DNA from 2 places in the Streptomyces sp. NPDC058773 genome. Region 2 is predicted to be linked to the other one. Evidence: predicted binding sites of a transcription regulator. Region 2 holds the regulator's gene; the other holds the start of a gene.
What was found. Region 2 encodes HrcA, which represses chaperone genes, less so after heat shock. Its sites were predicted from a motif close to TTNGCACTCNGNNNNNCNGAGTGCNAA; they were not measured.
Positions count from the first base shown of each region.

Region 1: a site for HrcA is predicted at 2,352-2,378, ahead of groES (co-chaperone GroES). Genes of this name have one in related genera too.

Region 1 is NZ_JBHYPE010000005.1:24,127-31,289, forward strand. It holds gene groL (chaperonin GroEL) at 136-1,761, opposite strand; gene groES (co-chaperone GroES) at 1,897-2,205, opposite strand; gene ACFW5B_RS06200 (FtsW/RodA/SpoVE family cell cycle protein) at 2,734-4,086, shown strand; gene ACFW5B_RS06205 (methyltransferase domain-containing protein) at 4,394-5,665, shown strand; gene ACFW5B_RS06210 (hypothetical protein) at 5,649-6,014, opposite strand; gene tsaD (tRNA (adenosine(37)-N6)-threonylcarbamoyltransferase complex transferase subunit TsaD) at 6,137-7,163, opposite strand, start outside.
Region 2 is NZ_JBHYPE010000013.1:4,850-12,012, forward strand. It holds gene hemW (radical SAM family heme chaperone HemW) at 1-1,148, shown strand, start outside; gene ACFW5B_RS14115 (DUF3097 domain-containing protein) at 1,209-2,042, opposite strand; gene ACFW5B_RS14120 (MBL fold metallo-hydrolase) at 2,074-2,808, opposite strand; gene hrcA (heat-inducible transcriptional repressor HrcA) at 3,003-4,019, shown strand; gene dnaJ (molecular chaperone DnaJ) at 4,020-5,156, shown strand; gene ACFW5B_RS14135 (nitronate monooxygenase) at 5,253-6,341, shown strand; gene ACFW5B_RS14140 (16S rRNA (uracil(1498)-N(3))-methyltransferase) at 6,338-7,081, shown strand; gene ACFW5B_RS14145 (hypothetical protein) at 7,109-7,163, opposite strand, start outside.

The DNA.
Region 1 (7,163 bases), on a different contig from region 2:
TGTGCCGCACTCCCGCGCCCGGCAGGAAAAGCCGGAGACCCGGCCCCCGCCGAAGCGGGACCCGGGTCTCAGGTGCAGCGGGCCGACGCGGTGCGCCGGCGGAGACGACGGACCGGGTCCGTCGCGCGGCTCGCGTCAGTGCGCGTGGCCGTGGCCGTGACCGGCCTCGGCCGCGTCCTCCTCAGCGGGCTTCTCGACGACCAGGGTCTCGGTCGTGAGCAGCAGCGAGGCGATCGACGCGGCGTTCTCCAGGGCGGAACGGGTGACCTTGACCGGGTCGATGACGCCGGCCTTGACCAGGTCGCCGTACTCGCCGGTGGCGGCGTTGAAGCCGTTGCCCTTGTCCTGCTCGGCGACCTTGGCGGTGATGACGTAGCCCTCCAGGCCCGCGTTCTCCGCGATCCAGCGCAGCGGCTCGACGACGGCGCGGCGGACGACGGCGACACCGGTGGCCTCGTCGCCCTCCTTGCCGAGGGAGCCCTCCAGCACCTTGCCGGCGTGCACCAGCGCGGAGCCACCACCGGAGACGATGCCCTCCTCGACCGCGGCGCGGGTCGCGGAGATGGCGTCCTCCAGACGGTGCTTCTTCTCCTTGAGCTCGACCTCGGTGGCCGCACCCACGCGGATGACGCAAACGCCACCGGCGAGCTTGGCGAGGCGCTCCTGGAGCTTCTCGCGGTCCCAGTCCGAGTCGGTGGTCTCGATCTCGGCCTTGATCTGGGCCACGCGGCCGGTGACGTCCTCGGCCTTGCCGCCACCGTCGACGATGGTGGTGTCGTCCTTGGTGACGGTCACCCGGCGGGCGGTGCCGAGCACGTCCAGACCGGCCTGGTCGAGCTTGAGGCCGACCTCCTCGGCGATGACGGTGGCACCGGTGAGGGTGGCCATGTCGCCGAGCATCGCCTTGCGGCGGTCACCGAAGCCGGGGGCCTTGACGGCCACGGCGTTGAAGGTGCCACGGATCTTGTTGACGACCAGGGTCGACAGGGCCTCGCCCTCGACGTCCTCGGCGATGATCAGCAGCGGCTTGGAGGCACCGGCCTGGATGACCTTCTCCAGCAGCGGCAGCAGGTCCTGGATCGAGGAGATCTTGCCCTGGTGGATCAGGATGTACGGGTCCTCGAGGACGGCCTCCATACGCTCCTGGTCGGTGACCATGTACGGCGAGAGGTAGCCCTTGTCGAAGGCCATGCCCTCGGTGAAGTCCAGCTCCAGGCCGAAGGTGTTGGACTCCTCGACGGTGATGACGCCGTCCTTGCCGACCTTGTCCATCGCCTCGGCGATCAGCTCGCCGACCTGCTTGTCCTGCGCGGACAGGCCGGCCACGGCGGCGATGTCGGACTTGTCGTCGATCGGGCGGGCGGTCGCCAGCAGCTCGTCGGACACGGCCTTGACCGCGGCGTCGATGCCCTTCTTCAGGGCGGCCGGGGAGGCGCCGGCGGCGACGTTGCGCAGACCCTCGCGGACCAGCGCCTGGGCCAGCACGGTGGCGGTGGTGGTGCCGTCACCCGCGATGTCGTTGGTCTTGGTCGCCACCTCCTTGACGAGCTGGGCGCCGAGGTTCTCGTACGGGTCGTCGACCTCGACCTCACGGGCGATGGTGACACCGTCGTTGGTGATCGTCGGCGCGCCGAACTTCTTGTCGATGACGACGTTGCGGCCCTTGGGACCGATGGTCACCTTGACGGTGTCGGCAAGCTTGTTGACGCCGCGCTCAAGGGCGCGACGGGCGTCCTCGTCGAACTTCAGGATCTTCGCCATGGGTTGCTTCAAGTCCTCTCAATGCGATCCTCGGCCACGACGTGGGGACCGCTGTCGCTCAAACGAACTGCGCCCCTGCCCCGGGTTGTTTAGACGCGGGAACCAGGGGCGCAGATCACGGCAAAACTGGGTGACTTACTTCTCGACGATCGCGAGCACGTCGCGGGCCGAGAGAACGAGGTAGTCCTCGTTGTTGTACTTCACCTCGGTGCCGCCGTACTTGCTGTAGAGCACGACGTCGCCGACCTTCACGTCGAGCTCGACGCGCTTGCCGTCCTCGACCCGGCCCGGGCCCACGGCCAGGACGACGCCCTCCTGGGGCTTCTCCTTGGCGGTGTCCGGAATGACCAGGCCGGAGGCCGTGGTCTGCTCGGCGTCGAGCGGCTGGACCACGATGCGGTCCTCAAGCGGCTTGATGGCAACCTTGGAGCTGGTGGTCGTCACGATCCGACCTCCCCCTTCGGAGATCTCACGGGGTTAACTGTCTGAGGTGGCGACCAGGTGGATCCGTCGTCGCGGGTGCCGGACCTGCCCGTCGCTGTGTCTGGCACTCCCCACTGGAGAGTGCCAACGCTGAGACTATGACGCGGTTAGCACTCGGTCAAGCGGAGTGCCAGCGCGGCGGGTGGCTTCCCCCGACACCGGCCGACCGGCCGCGGGGAAGCGCGGTTCCCCGGCCGCCCGGATTCGGCGATCATGGTCATTCACAGCGGGGGCGGGGCGGGTCATGAGACGGGGCGGGTTACGAGACAGCCGTGAGGCGGCTTCCCGTCATATCGGACACACCTCCCCCTGCCCTCGCAACCAGGCCACCGGCTGCCACGTCTACCTCCCCGACTGCCGGGTCGACGAACCGGGCCCGCGCCCGACCGGCCGGCGGCCCCGACCACCGATGGCGGAGGAAAACCCGTGCGTGCACCGATCAGAGTTCCCCGGCGGGCCAGGGTGCCGGAGAGCGATGTCGAACGCACCATGACCTTCGAGGCGCTGGCCCAGGCACCGGACCGGCGCAGGACCGAGGCCTGGCTGCTCGCCCTCGTCGCGCTGATCTCGGTCTTCGGCTACGCCTACACCGGCCTGTCGATGGAGGGCCGGCTGACCCTCGGACTGGCCGGCTTCGCCGCCGGCATGGTCCTCATGGCGCTGGTCCCGCACCTGGTCCTGCGCCGCTACGCGCCCCGCGCCGACCCGCTGATCCTGCCGCTGGCGAACCTGCTGACCGGCATCGGCCTGGTGCTGCTGCACCGCCTGGACCTCACCTACGCGCACACCTCACGACCGAAGATCGCCGCGGCGGCCAACGGCCAGCTGGTGTGGACCGCGATCGGGGTGGCGGTCTGCCTCGTCATCCTGCTGGTGCTGCGCGACCACCGCATCCTGCAGCGCTACATCTATCTGACGATGGTGATCGCGCTGGTGCTGCTGATGGCGCCGGCCTTCTTCGGTGCCGACATGTACGGCGCCAAGCGCTGGATCCTGCTGGGGCCGCTGTCGCTCCAGCCCGGCGAGTTCGTGAAGATCATGATCTCGGTGTTCTTCGCGGGCTATCTCACCGTCAACCGCGATGCGCTGGCGCTGGCCGGCCGCCGCGTCCTGGGCATGCAGCTGCCCCCCGGAAAGCAACTCGCCCCGATCTTCACGATCTGGGCGATCAGCCTGCTGGTGCTGATCTTCGAACGGGACCTGGGCACCTCGCTGATCTTCTTCGGGGTCTTCGTGGTCATGCTCTACACGGCCACCGACCGCACCAGTTGGGTGGTGTGCGGTCTGCTGATGGCCGTGGTGGGCGCGGCCGTCGTCGGCTCCCTCGAACCGCATGTCCACGGCCGGGTCACCGCCTGGCTGGACCCCATGCGGGCGTTCACGAAACAGGGCCAGGCGGAGCACATGTCCGACCAGCTCGCCCAGGCGCTGCTCAGCTTCGGCAGCGGCGGCATCACCGGCACCGGCCTGGGCCAGGGCCACCCCGAGCAGATCGGCTTCGCCGGCAACAGCGACTTCATCCTCACCACCGTCGGCGAGGAGTTGGGCCTGGCCGGGGTGATGGCCGTGATCATGCTGTACGTCCTGCTGGCCCAGCGCGGCCTGCGGGTCGGGCTGAGCGCCCGCGACCCCTTCAGCAAGCTGCTCGCCGCCGGGCTTTCCGGGGCGCTGCTGCTGCAGGTCTTCGTCGTCTCCGGCGGCGTGACGGGGCTGATCCCCCTCACGGGCAAGGCGCTCCCGTTCCTCGCCAAGGGAGGCTCCTCGCTGGTCGCGAACTGGGTCATGGTGGCGCTCTTGCTGCGCATCAGCGACCACGCGCAGCGGCGGCGTGAGCCGGTGTAGTTCTTCCCACGTTTTGTCATACCCGCCGTGGTTGTTGCGCGCCGTTTGTGGCCCGCTTCGCGGTGCCCCCGCCGTCTCGCTGCGCTCTGCCTCGGCCTGCGTTTTTGGCTTGCTCGCCGTTGCGCCTGCGGCGGGCCGGGTCCGGACACCCTGCCCCGGAGGCCCGTCACCGCACCCACAAACCACCTGGCCCGCCGCAGGCGCAACGGCGAGCAACAACCACGGCGGGCCGGCCGAAGACGTGGGAAGAAGGCAAGGGCGCAGCCCACGGCGGGCCGGCCGAAAACGCGGGAGGAGAATAAGCACCGTGAACGACCTCGACGCCTTCGCGACCCTCCTCACCCCGGAGGGGCAAGCCCTGCTGGAAACGTTGCGGGATCACGACCCGCAGGATGAGCTCGCGGCAGCGACCCGGCTGCGGCGGGAGCATCCCGCCGCACTCGTTTCCGCGGCGCTCGGGCAGGCTCGGCTCCGGCAGCGGGCGGTGGCGAAGTTCGGGGCGGACGCGGGGCGGATGTACTTCACGCCGAACGGGGTCGAGCAGTCCACCCGGACCGCGGTGGCCGCCCACCGCGCGGCCCGTCTCGCCGCGCTGGGCGTCCGTACGCTGGCCGATCTGTGCTGCGGGATCGGCGGTGACGCGCTCGCGCTGGCGCGGGCCGGTATCCGGGTACTGGCCGTCGACCGCGACCCGTTGGCGTGTGCGGCGGCACGGGCGAACGCCGAGGCGCTGGGGCTGGACGACCTGATCGAGGTGCGCTGTGCGGATGTGACGGAGGTGGACACCGCGGGGTATGACGCGGTGTTCGTCGATCCGGCGCGGCGGGGGAAGGCGCCGGCCAAGGGGGCGGCGCGCAGCGCCTCGGTGAGGGGCGGTGGCCGGGCGACGGGTGGGCGGATCTTCGATCCCGAGGCGTACTCGCCACCATTGTCGTGGGCCGTCGAGGCGGCCCGCCGGGCGCCGGTCGCGGCGTTGAAGATCGCGCCGGGGGTGCCGCACGAGGCGCTGCCGGAGGACGCCGAGACGGAGTGGATCTCGGACGGGGGCGATGTCAAGGAAGCCGTGGTGTGGTTCGGGGCCGGTGTGGGCGGCGGGTCCCGGCCGGTGCCGGGCGGGCGCCGGGCCACGCTGCTTCCCGGTGGGGAGTCGCTGCTCGGCGCCGCGCCACAGGCCCCGGTCGGGCCGGTCGGCGACTGGCTGTACGAGCCGGACGGCGCGGTGATCCGGGCCCATCTGGTCGCGGATGTCGCCCGGCAGGTGGAGGGGCGGCTGATCGATCCGACGATCGCCTACGTCACCGCGGACCGGCTGACGGAGACGCCGTACGCGACCGCCTATGCGCTCACCGATGTGCTGCCGTTCAACGTCAAGAAGCTCCGGGCGCTGCTGCGGGAGCGCGGGGTCGGGATCGCGGTGATCAAGAAGCGGGGCTCCGCGGTGGAGCCCGAGGAGCTGCGCAAGAAGCTGAAGCTCGGCGGCGGCCGCACGTCCTGCACGATCTTCCTCACCCGGGTCGCCGGCGCCCCCGTCATGCTGCTGGGGCACCCGGCCACGGACCGGCTCACGCCAGGTCGGTGAGGTCCTCGGCGTAGATCTGGGAGAGCGGCTGCGGTCCGATGTACTGCTGGCAGGTGCACTGGCCGGCCTCGTACTGCACCGGCCGGTGGTCGGCGTCCCAGGCGACCGCCATCTCCACCCGCTCATGACACTTGCCCTTTTTGTCATGCTTGGCGAGGTGATGGGTGCAGCCGCACACCGGCTCCGGCGGCTTCTGCGCGGCGGCCAGCTCCTGCCGTTCCTGACGGGCGGTCTCCAGCCGCTCCATCGTGCGTTCGTGGCGGGTGCGCAGCGCCGTACGGGCGGTGTCGGCGATCTTCGCGAAGCCGCCCGCCATGAAGAAGATGAAGACCCACCAGAACCAGTCCACGGGCTGCCGCCTCCCCACATGCGCACTCGGTGCTGCAAGTCAGGGTAAGACCTCGGGCCGGCGGGCGGGCCGGGGGTGGCGGCGAGGACTCGCGCTTGGACAAAACGAGCCCTCGCCGGCCGTTACGAGTAGAGGTTGTGCTTGCTCATCTCGTGGACGTGATCGTGGTCGTGGTGGTGCGCGGGGGCGTCCTCGGGGTCCTCGCCGGGCACATGGGGCTCGGTGACCGGGAGCGAGGAGTCCGCGGAGAGGTCCCAGGCGGAGGCCGGCCGGTTGCGGGCCACCATCTCCGCGCCCAGGGCGGCGACCATCGCGCCGTTGTCGGTGCACAGCTTGGGCCGCGGCACCCGCAGGGTGATGCCGGCGTCCTCGCAGCGGCGCTCGGCCATCGCCCGCAGCCGGGAGTTGGCCGCGACCCCGCCGCCGATCATCAGGTGGTCCACGCCGTTGTCCTTGCAGGCCCGCACGGCCTTACGGGTCAGTACGTCCACCACGGCCTCCTGGAACGACGCCGAGACATCCGCCACCGGCACCTCCTCACCGGCCGCCCGCTTGGCCTCGATCCAGCGGGCCACCGCCGTCTTCAGGCCGGAGAAGGAGAAGTCGTAGACCGGGTCGCGGGGGCCGGTCAGCCCGCGCGGGAAGCGGATCGCGTCGGGGTTGCCCTCGCGGGCGTAGCGGTCGATGACCGGGCCGCCCGGGAAGCCGAGGTGCAGCACCCGCGCGATCTTGTCGAACGCCTCCCCGGCCGCGTCGTCGATGGTCGAGCCCAGCGGACGTACGTCGGAGGTGATGTCGGGCGCGAGGAGGAGGGAGGAGTGGCCGCCGGAGACCAGCAGGGCCATCGTCGGCTCCGGCAGCGGGCCGTGTTCGAGCTGGTCGACGCAGATGTGCGAGGCGAGGTGGTTGACACCGTAGAGCGGCTTGCCGAGGGCGTAGGCGTACGCCTTGGCGGCCGAGACGCCGACCAGCAGCGCGCCGGCCAGACCCGGTCCGGCGGTGACCGCGATCCCGTCCAGGTCGGAGGCCGCGACCCCGGCGTCCTTCAGGGCGCGCTGGATGGTGGGGACCATCGCCTCCAGGTGGGCGCGGGAGGCCACCTCCGGCACCACGCCGCCGAAGCGGGCGTGCTCGTCGACGCTGGAGGCG
Region 2 (7,163 bases):
CGCTCGGCTTCTATCTGCACGTGCCGTACTGCGCCACCCGCTGCGGCTACTGCGACTTCAACACCTACACCGCGAGCGAGCTGCGCGGCTCCGGCGGCGCCCTGGCCTCCCGGGACAACTACGCCGACACCGTCGTGGACGAGATCCGGCTGGCCCGCAAGGTGCTCGGCGACGACCCGCGCCCGGTCGAGACGGTCTTCGTCGGCGGCGGCACCCCGACCCTGCTGCCCGCCGCGGACCTCGGCCGGATGCTGGCCGCGATCCGCGAGGAATTCGGCCTCGCGCCCGGCGCGGAGATCACCACCGAGGCCAACCCGGAGTCCGTCGACCCCCGCTACCTCGGCGAGCTGCGCGCGGGCGGCTTCAACCGGGTCTCCTTCGGCATGCAGAGCGCCCGGCAGCACGTCCTGAAGGTCCTCGACCGTACGCACACCCCCGGCCGCCCCGAGGCCTGTGTCGCCGAGGCCCGCGCCGCCGGGTTCGAGCACGTCAACCTCGACCTGATCTACGGCACCCCGGGCGAGACCGACGACGACTGGCGCGCCTCCCTCGACGCCGCGCTCGGCGCCGGCCCCGACCATGTCTCCGCTTACGCCCTGATCGTCGAGGAGGGCACCCAGCTGGCCCGCCGCATCCGCCGCGGCGAGGTCCCGATGACCGACGACGACGTCCACGCCGACCGCTACCTCATCGCCGACGAGCGCCTCACCGCGGCCGGTTTCACCTGGTACGAGGTCTCCAACTGGGCCACCACCGACGCCGCCCGCTGCCGCCACAACGAGCTCTACTGGACCGGCGCCGACTGGTGGGGCGCCGGCCCCGGCGCACACAGCCACGTCGGCGGCGTCCGCTGGTGGAACGTCAAGCACCCCGGCGCCTATGCCCAGGCCCTCAGCGAGGGCCGCTCCCCGGGCGCCGGCCGCGAACTCCTCTCCGCCGAGGACCGCCGCGTCGAACGCATCCTCCTGGAACTGCGGCTGGCGGACGGCTGCCCGCTGGAGATCCTGGCCCCGGCGGGGGCACGGGCGGCGGCGCGGGCGCTGGCGGACGGCCTGCTGGAGCCGGGTCCGTACGAGGCCGGTCGGGCGGTGCTGACGCTGCGGGGGCGGCTGCTGGCGGATGCGGTGGTGCGGGATCTGGTGGACTGAGAGCGCGCTGCCCTTGAACGAGTGAACCGATGCGAACGGAATTCGGCACCCTCCCCGACGTCAGGCCGCACCGCCGCCCGTGACGAAGTCGATCAGCTCCTCCACCCTCCCCAGCAGCGCCGGCTCCAGGTCCTTGTAGGAGCGCACGCAGGAGAGGATGCGCTGCCAGGCGGCTCCGGTGTTTTCCGGCCAGCCCAGGGACCGGCACACGCCCGTCTTCCAGTCCTGGCCGTGCGGGACGGACGGCCACGCGGGGATGCCGACCGAGGACGGCTTCACCGCCTCCCAGATGTCGATGTACGGGTGGCCCACCACCAGCGCATGGTCGCCGGTCACCCCGGCCGCGATGCGGGACTCCTTCGAGCCGGGCACGAGATGGTCGACGAGGACGCCGAGCCGGGCGTCCGGGCCGGGGGAGAAGCTCCGGACGATCGCGGGCAGGTCGTCGATGCCCTCCAGGTACTCCACGACGACGCCCTCGATGCGCAGGTCGTCGCCCCACACCCGCTCCACCAGCTCGGCGTCGTGCCGGCCCTCCACATAGATGCGCCCGGCGCGGGCGACCCGGGCGCGGGCGCCGGGCACGGCCAGGGAGCCCGATGCCGTGCGGGCGGGGCCGCTCGGCGCCGGCGCGCCCTGGGGGCGTACGAGCGTGACCACCTTGCCCTCCAGGAGGAAGCCGCGCGGCTCCATGGGAAAGACGCGGTGCTTGCCGAAGCGGTCCTCCAGGGTGACCGTCGGGCCCTGCGCCGTCTTCTCGCAGCGGATCACCGCGCCGCAGAAGCCCGAGGTGACCTCCTCGACGACCAGATCGGGCTCGGCGGGCACCTCGGGCGCGGGGCGCTGCTTCTTCCACGGTGGGGTGAGGTCGGGGCTGTAGCGCTTGCTCTGCATGGGGCCTGTCTCGTGAGGTCGGCGGGCGGGGTCAGGAGGGGGCGACGCCGAAACGGGCGGCGAGGGCGTCCCGTTGGGCGCGGACGAAGCGGGCGTCCACCACGGCGCCGTGGCCGGGCACATACCGCGCGTCCTCACCGCCGAGGGCCAGCAGCCGGTCCAGCGCGCCGGGCCAGCGCAGCGGCAGCGCGTCCGGGCCGGCCTGCGGCTCGCCGGACTCCTCGACCAGGTCGCCGCAGAAGACGATCTCGGGGAAGCCGCCCCGGCCCGGGACCAGGACCGCCAGGTCGTGGGCGGTGTGACCGGGGCCGACATTGGCGAGCAGCACCGGCCGGTCGCCGAGTTCCACGGTCAGCTGGTCGTGCACGTGATGGTGCGGGGCGACCAGCAGATCGGCGGCCTCGGCGGCGGCGTCCCGGCCGACGCCGTGCCGCATCGCGTCGTGCCGCAGTTCGTCCTTGCCGCGGCGCAGCAGCTCGCCCAGTCCGGCCGCGCCGAAGACCTGGACGCCCGCGAAGGCGGCCGTGCCCAGGACATGATCGAAATGCGGGTGGGTGAGCGCGACATGCGTCACGTTCCGGCCGAGCACGCCGCGGATCGCACGCCGGAGGTCCGCGCCGTCGCGCAGGGTCGCGCCGGTGTCGACGATCATGACGCCGGTGGTCCCCGCGATCACGCCGATGGTCTCGTCCCAGCCCGGCATCCGGCGTCTGGCGACACCGTCACCGAGCTGTTCCCAGCCGGCCTCTTCCCAAGAAGTGTGCATACCGAGACGCTAGCGCCATCGCGATAGCGTTGCCCGACAGATCGCCCGAACACGGTCATCGGGCGGGTGCTGTGTACGGCAGCCCTTGCCGGGTCCGTGCTACTCGGCCGTACACTGGCTCAAGGTCTGGCACTCGGCCCGTGTGAGTGCCAGGAGAGTCGAGACGGCGGACGGCCGGACTGGAGGTGCGCGGGATGCTCAGTGAACGCAGGCTCGAAGTGCTGCGCGCCATCGTCCAGGACTATGTCGGGACGGAGGAGCCGGTCGGCTCCAAGGCCCTCACCGAACGCCATCGGCTCGGCGTCTCCCCGGCCACGGTCCGCAACGACATGGCGGTCCTGGAGGACGAGGGCTTCATCGCCCAGCCGCACACCAGCGCCGGGCGCATCCCCACCGACAAGGGCTACCGCCTGTTCGTCGACAAGCTGGCCGGTGTGAAGCCGCTGTCCAGTCCGGAGCGGCGCGCGATCCAGAACTTCCTGGACGGCGCCGTCGACCTCGACGACGTGGTGGGCCGCACGGTGCGGCTGCTGGCGCAGCTGACCCGGCAGGTCGCGGTCGTGCAGTACCCGTCCCTGACCCGGTCCACGGTCCGGCACGTCGAGCTGCTGGCGCTGGCCCCGGCCCGGCTGATGCTGGTGCTGATCACGGACACCGGGCGGGTCGAGCAGCGACTGATCGACTGCCAGGTGCCGTTCGGCGAGACCTCCCTGGCGGACCTGCGGGCCCGGCTCAACAGCCGGGTCGTGGGGCGCCGGTTCGCGGATGTGCCGCAGTTGGTGCAGGATCTCCCGGAGTCCTTCGAGCAGGACGACCGGGGCACGGTCTCGACAGTGCTCTCGGTGTTGCTGGAAACTCTGGTGGAGGAGACCGAAGAGCGGCTGATGATCGGCGGCACCGCCAATCTCACGCGCTTCGGACACGATTTCCCGCTGACCATCCGGCCGGTGCTGGAGGCCCTTGAGGAGCATGTGGTGATGCTCAAGCTGCTCGGGGAGGCCAAGGACTCGGGCATGACCGTACGAATCGGGCATGAGAATGCCCATGAAGGCCTGGCGTCCACATCGGTCGTCACGGTCGGCTACGGTTCGGGCGACGAGGCAGTCGCCAAACTCGGCGTGGTCGGACCGACCCGCATGGACTACCCCGGAACGATGGGAGCGGTACGCGCAGTGGCACGTTACGTCGGACAAATCCTCGCGGAGTCGTAAGTGGCCACGGATTACTACTCGGTCCTCGGCATCGGACGCGACGCCTCGCAGGACCAGATCAAGAAGGCCTTCCGTCGGCTGGCGCGTGAGCTGCACCCGGACGTGAACCCCGACCCGAAGACCCAGGAGCGGTTCAAGGAGATCAACGCCGCTTACGAGGTCCTGTCGGATCCGCAGAAGAAGCAGGTCTACGACCTCGGCGGGGACCCGCTCTCGCAGGCGGGCGGCGGCCAGGGCGCGGGCGGCTTCGGTGCCGGCTTCGGCAACTTCTCCGACATCATGGACGCGTTCTTCGGCACCGCGTCGCAGCGCGGACCGCGCTCGCGCACCCGCCGCGGCCAGGACGCCATGATCCGGCTCGATGTCGAGCTGACCGAAGCGGCCTTCGGCACGACCAAGGACATCCAGGTCGACACCGCCGTCGTCTGCACGACATGCAGCGGCGAGGGCGCGGCGCCGGGCACCTCGGCGCAGACCTGTGACATGTGCCGCGGCCGCGGTGAGGTCTCGCAGGTCACCCGTTCGTTCCTCGGCCAGGTCATGACCTCACGGCCGTGCCCCCAGTGCCAGGGCTTCGGCACGGTCGTCCCGACACCGTGCCACGAGTGCGCGGGCGACGGACGCATCCGCTCCCGCCGCACCCTGACCGTCAAGATCCCCGCAGGTGTCGACAACGGCACCCGCATCCAGCTCGCGGGCGAGGGCGAGGTCGGCCCCGGCGGCGGCCCCGCCGGTGACCTCTACGTGGAGATCCACGAGCTGCCGCACCCGGTCTTCCAGCGGCGCGGCGACGATCTGCACTGCACGGTCACCATCCCGATGACGGCGGCGGCGCTGGGCACCAAGTGTCCGCTGGAGACGCTGGACGGGGTGGAGGAGATCGACGTGCGGCCCGGTACCCAGTCCGGCCAGTCGATCCCGCTGCACCAGCGCGGGGTGACCCATCTGCGCGGCGGCGGCCGGGGCGACCTCATCGTCCATGTCGAGGTGCAGACGCCCACCAAGCTCGACCCCGAGCAGGAGGAGGCGCTGCGGCGGCTGGCCAAGCTGCGCGGGGAGGAGCGGCCCACGGGGCAGTTCCAGCCCGGCCAGCAGGGGTTGTTCTCGCGTCTGAAGGATGCGTTCAACGGGCGCTAGCCCAGGTCCGCCCGGGGTCCGCGAAACCGCCCCGGGCCTGCGCGGAAGCCGTCGCCCCGGTTCGGGGCGCAGCGGTGGGCGTGACACGATGTGCTCATGCCCACCGCGCTGACCGATCTCTGCCGCTACCCGATCGTGCAGGCCCCGATGGCGGGAGGCGGCTCCGGACCCGAGCTGGCCGCTGCCGTCTGCGGCGCCGGCGGTCTCGGCTTCCTCGCCGCCGGCTACAAAACCGCCGACGGGATGTACCAGGAGATCAAACAGCTGCGGTCGCTGACCGACCGCCCCTTCGGCGTCAACCTCTTCATGCCGCAGCCCTCGCTGTCCGACGCCTCCGTCGTCGAGGTCTACCGCGAGCAGCTGGCCGGCGAGGTCACCTGGTACGAGACCGATCTCGGCGACACCGACGGGCCGATCGACGACGGCTACGAGGCCAAGCTCGCGATACTGCGCGAGGACCCGGTGCCGGTGGTGTCCTTCACCTTCGGCTGCCCCTCGCGCGCCGTCCTCGACGCGTTCGCCAAGGTCGGTACGTACACCGTCGTCACGGTCACCACCGCCGCCGAGGCGCAGGCCGCGCAGTGGTCGGGCGCGGACGCGGTGTGTGTGCAGGGTGTTGAGGCCGGCGGCCACCAGGGCACCCACCGGGACGATCCGCACGCGGACGGGACCGGGGCCGGGCTGGGGCTGCTGGCGGCGCTCGGCCAGATCCGGGAGGCCGTACAGATCCCGCTGATCGCCGCGGGCGGGCTGATGCGCGGTGCGCAGATCGCGGCGGTGCTGGCCGCCGGGGCGAGCATGGCGCAGCTGGGCACCGCCTTCCTCGCCACCCCGGAGTCGGGCGCCAACCCGCTGCACAAGCAGGCACTGACCAACCCCCTGTTCACCCATACGGAGTTGACCCGGGCGTTCTCCGGACGGCCGGCCCGCGGGCTGGTGAACCGCTTCATGCGCGAGCACGGCCCGTACGCCCCGGCCGCCTACCCGGCTGTCCACTACCTCACCTCCACCGTCCGCAAGGCCGCGGCCAAGGCGGGCGACGCCCAGGGCATGAACCTGTGGGCGGGCCAGGGGCACCGGCTGGCGCGGGAGCTGCCCGCCCGGCAGCTGGTGGAGGTGCTGGCGGCCGAACTGGACGCCGCACGCGCCGCGTTGAGCCTCCCCGCCTCCGGCGGTGCCGCATGACCGCCCCGGTCTTCCTCGTCGAGTCCCTCGCGGACGTACGGGCCGGCGGCACGCTGACCCTGGACGGCCCCGAGGGCCGGCACGCGGTGTCGGTGCGCCGGCTGCGGACCGGCGAGGAGGTCGTTCTGACGGACGGTCACGGCACTGGCGCCCAGGGCACGGTCGCCGCCGTCGAGGGCAAGGACCGGCTCACCGTCGCGGTCACCGGGCTGCGCACCGAGGAGCCGCCCAGCCCCACGATCACCGTCGTCCAGGCGCTGCCCAAGGGCGACCGCGGGGAGCTGGCCGTCGAGACGATGACCGAGACCGGCGTGGACGCCATCGTGCCCTGGCCGGCGGCGCGTTGCGTCACCCAGTGGAAGGGCGAGCGGGCCGCCAAGTCGCTGGGCAAATGGCGCGCCACCGCCCGCGAGGCGGGCAAGCAGTCCCGCCGGCTGATCTTCCCCGAGGTCGCGGACCCGCTGACGACCAGGCAGGTGGCCGCGCTGCTCGCCGACGCCGACTTCGCGGCCGTCCTCCACGAGGAGGGCAGCAGCCCGCTCGCCACGGCCGAACTCCCCGCGCAGGGACGGATCGTGCTCGTCGTCGGCCCGGAAGGCGGGGTCTCCCCGGAGGAGCTCACCGCCTTCGCCGAGGCCGGTGCCCAGCCCTACCGGCTGGGGACGACCGTGCTGCGCACCTCCACGGCGGGCACCGCGGCCACCGCGCTGCTGCTGGGGCGCACGGGCCGCTGGAGCTGAGCGCCCCGCGGCCCACGCTCCGGTGGCTCAGGCCGGCGGCCGCACGATCGCGGCCGCCGTCTCGAACAGCTCGGTGAAGGTG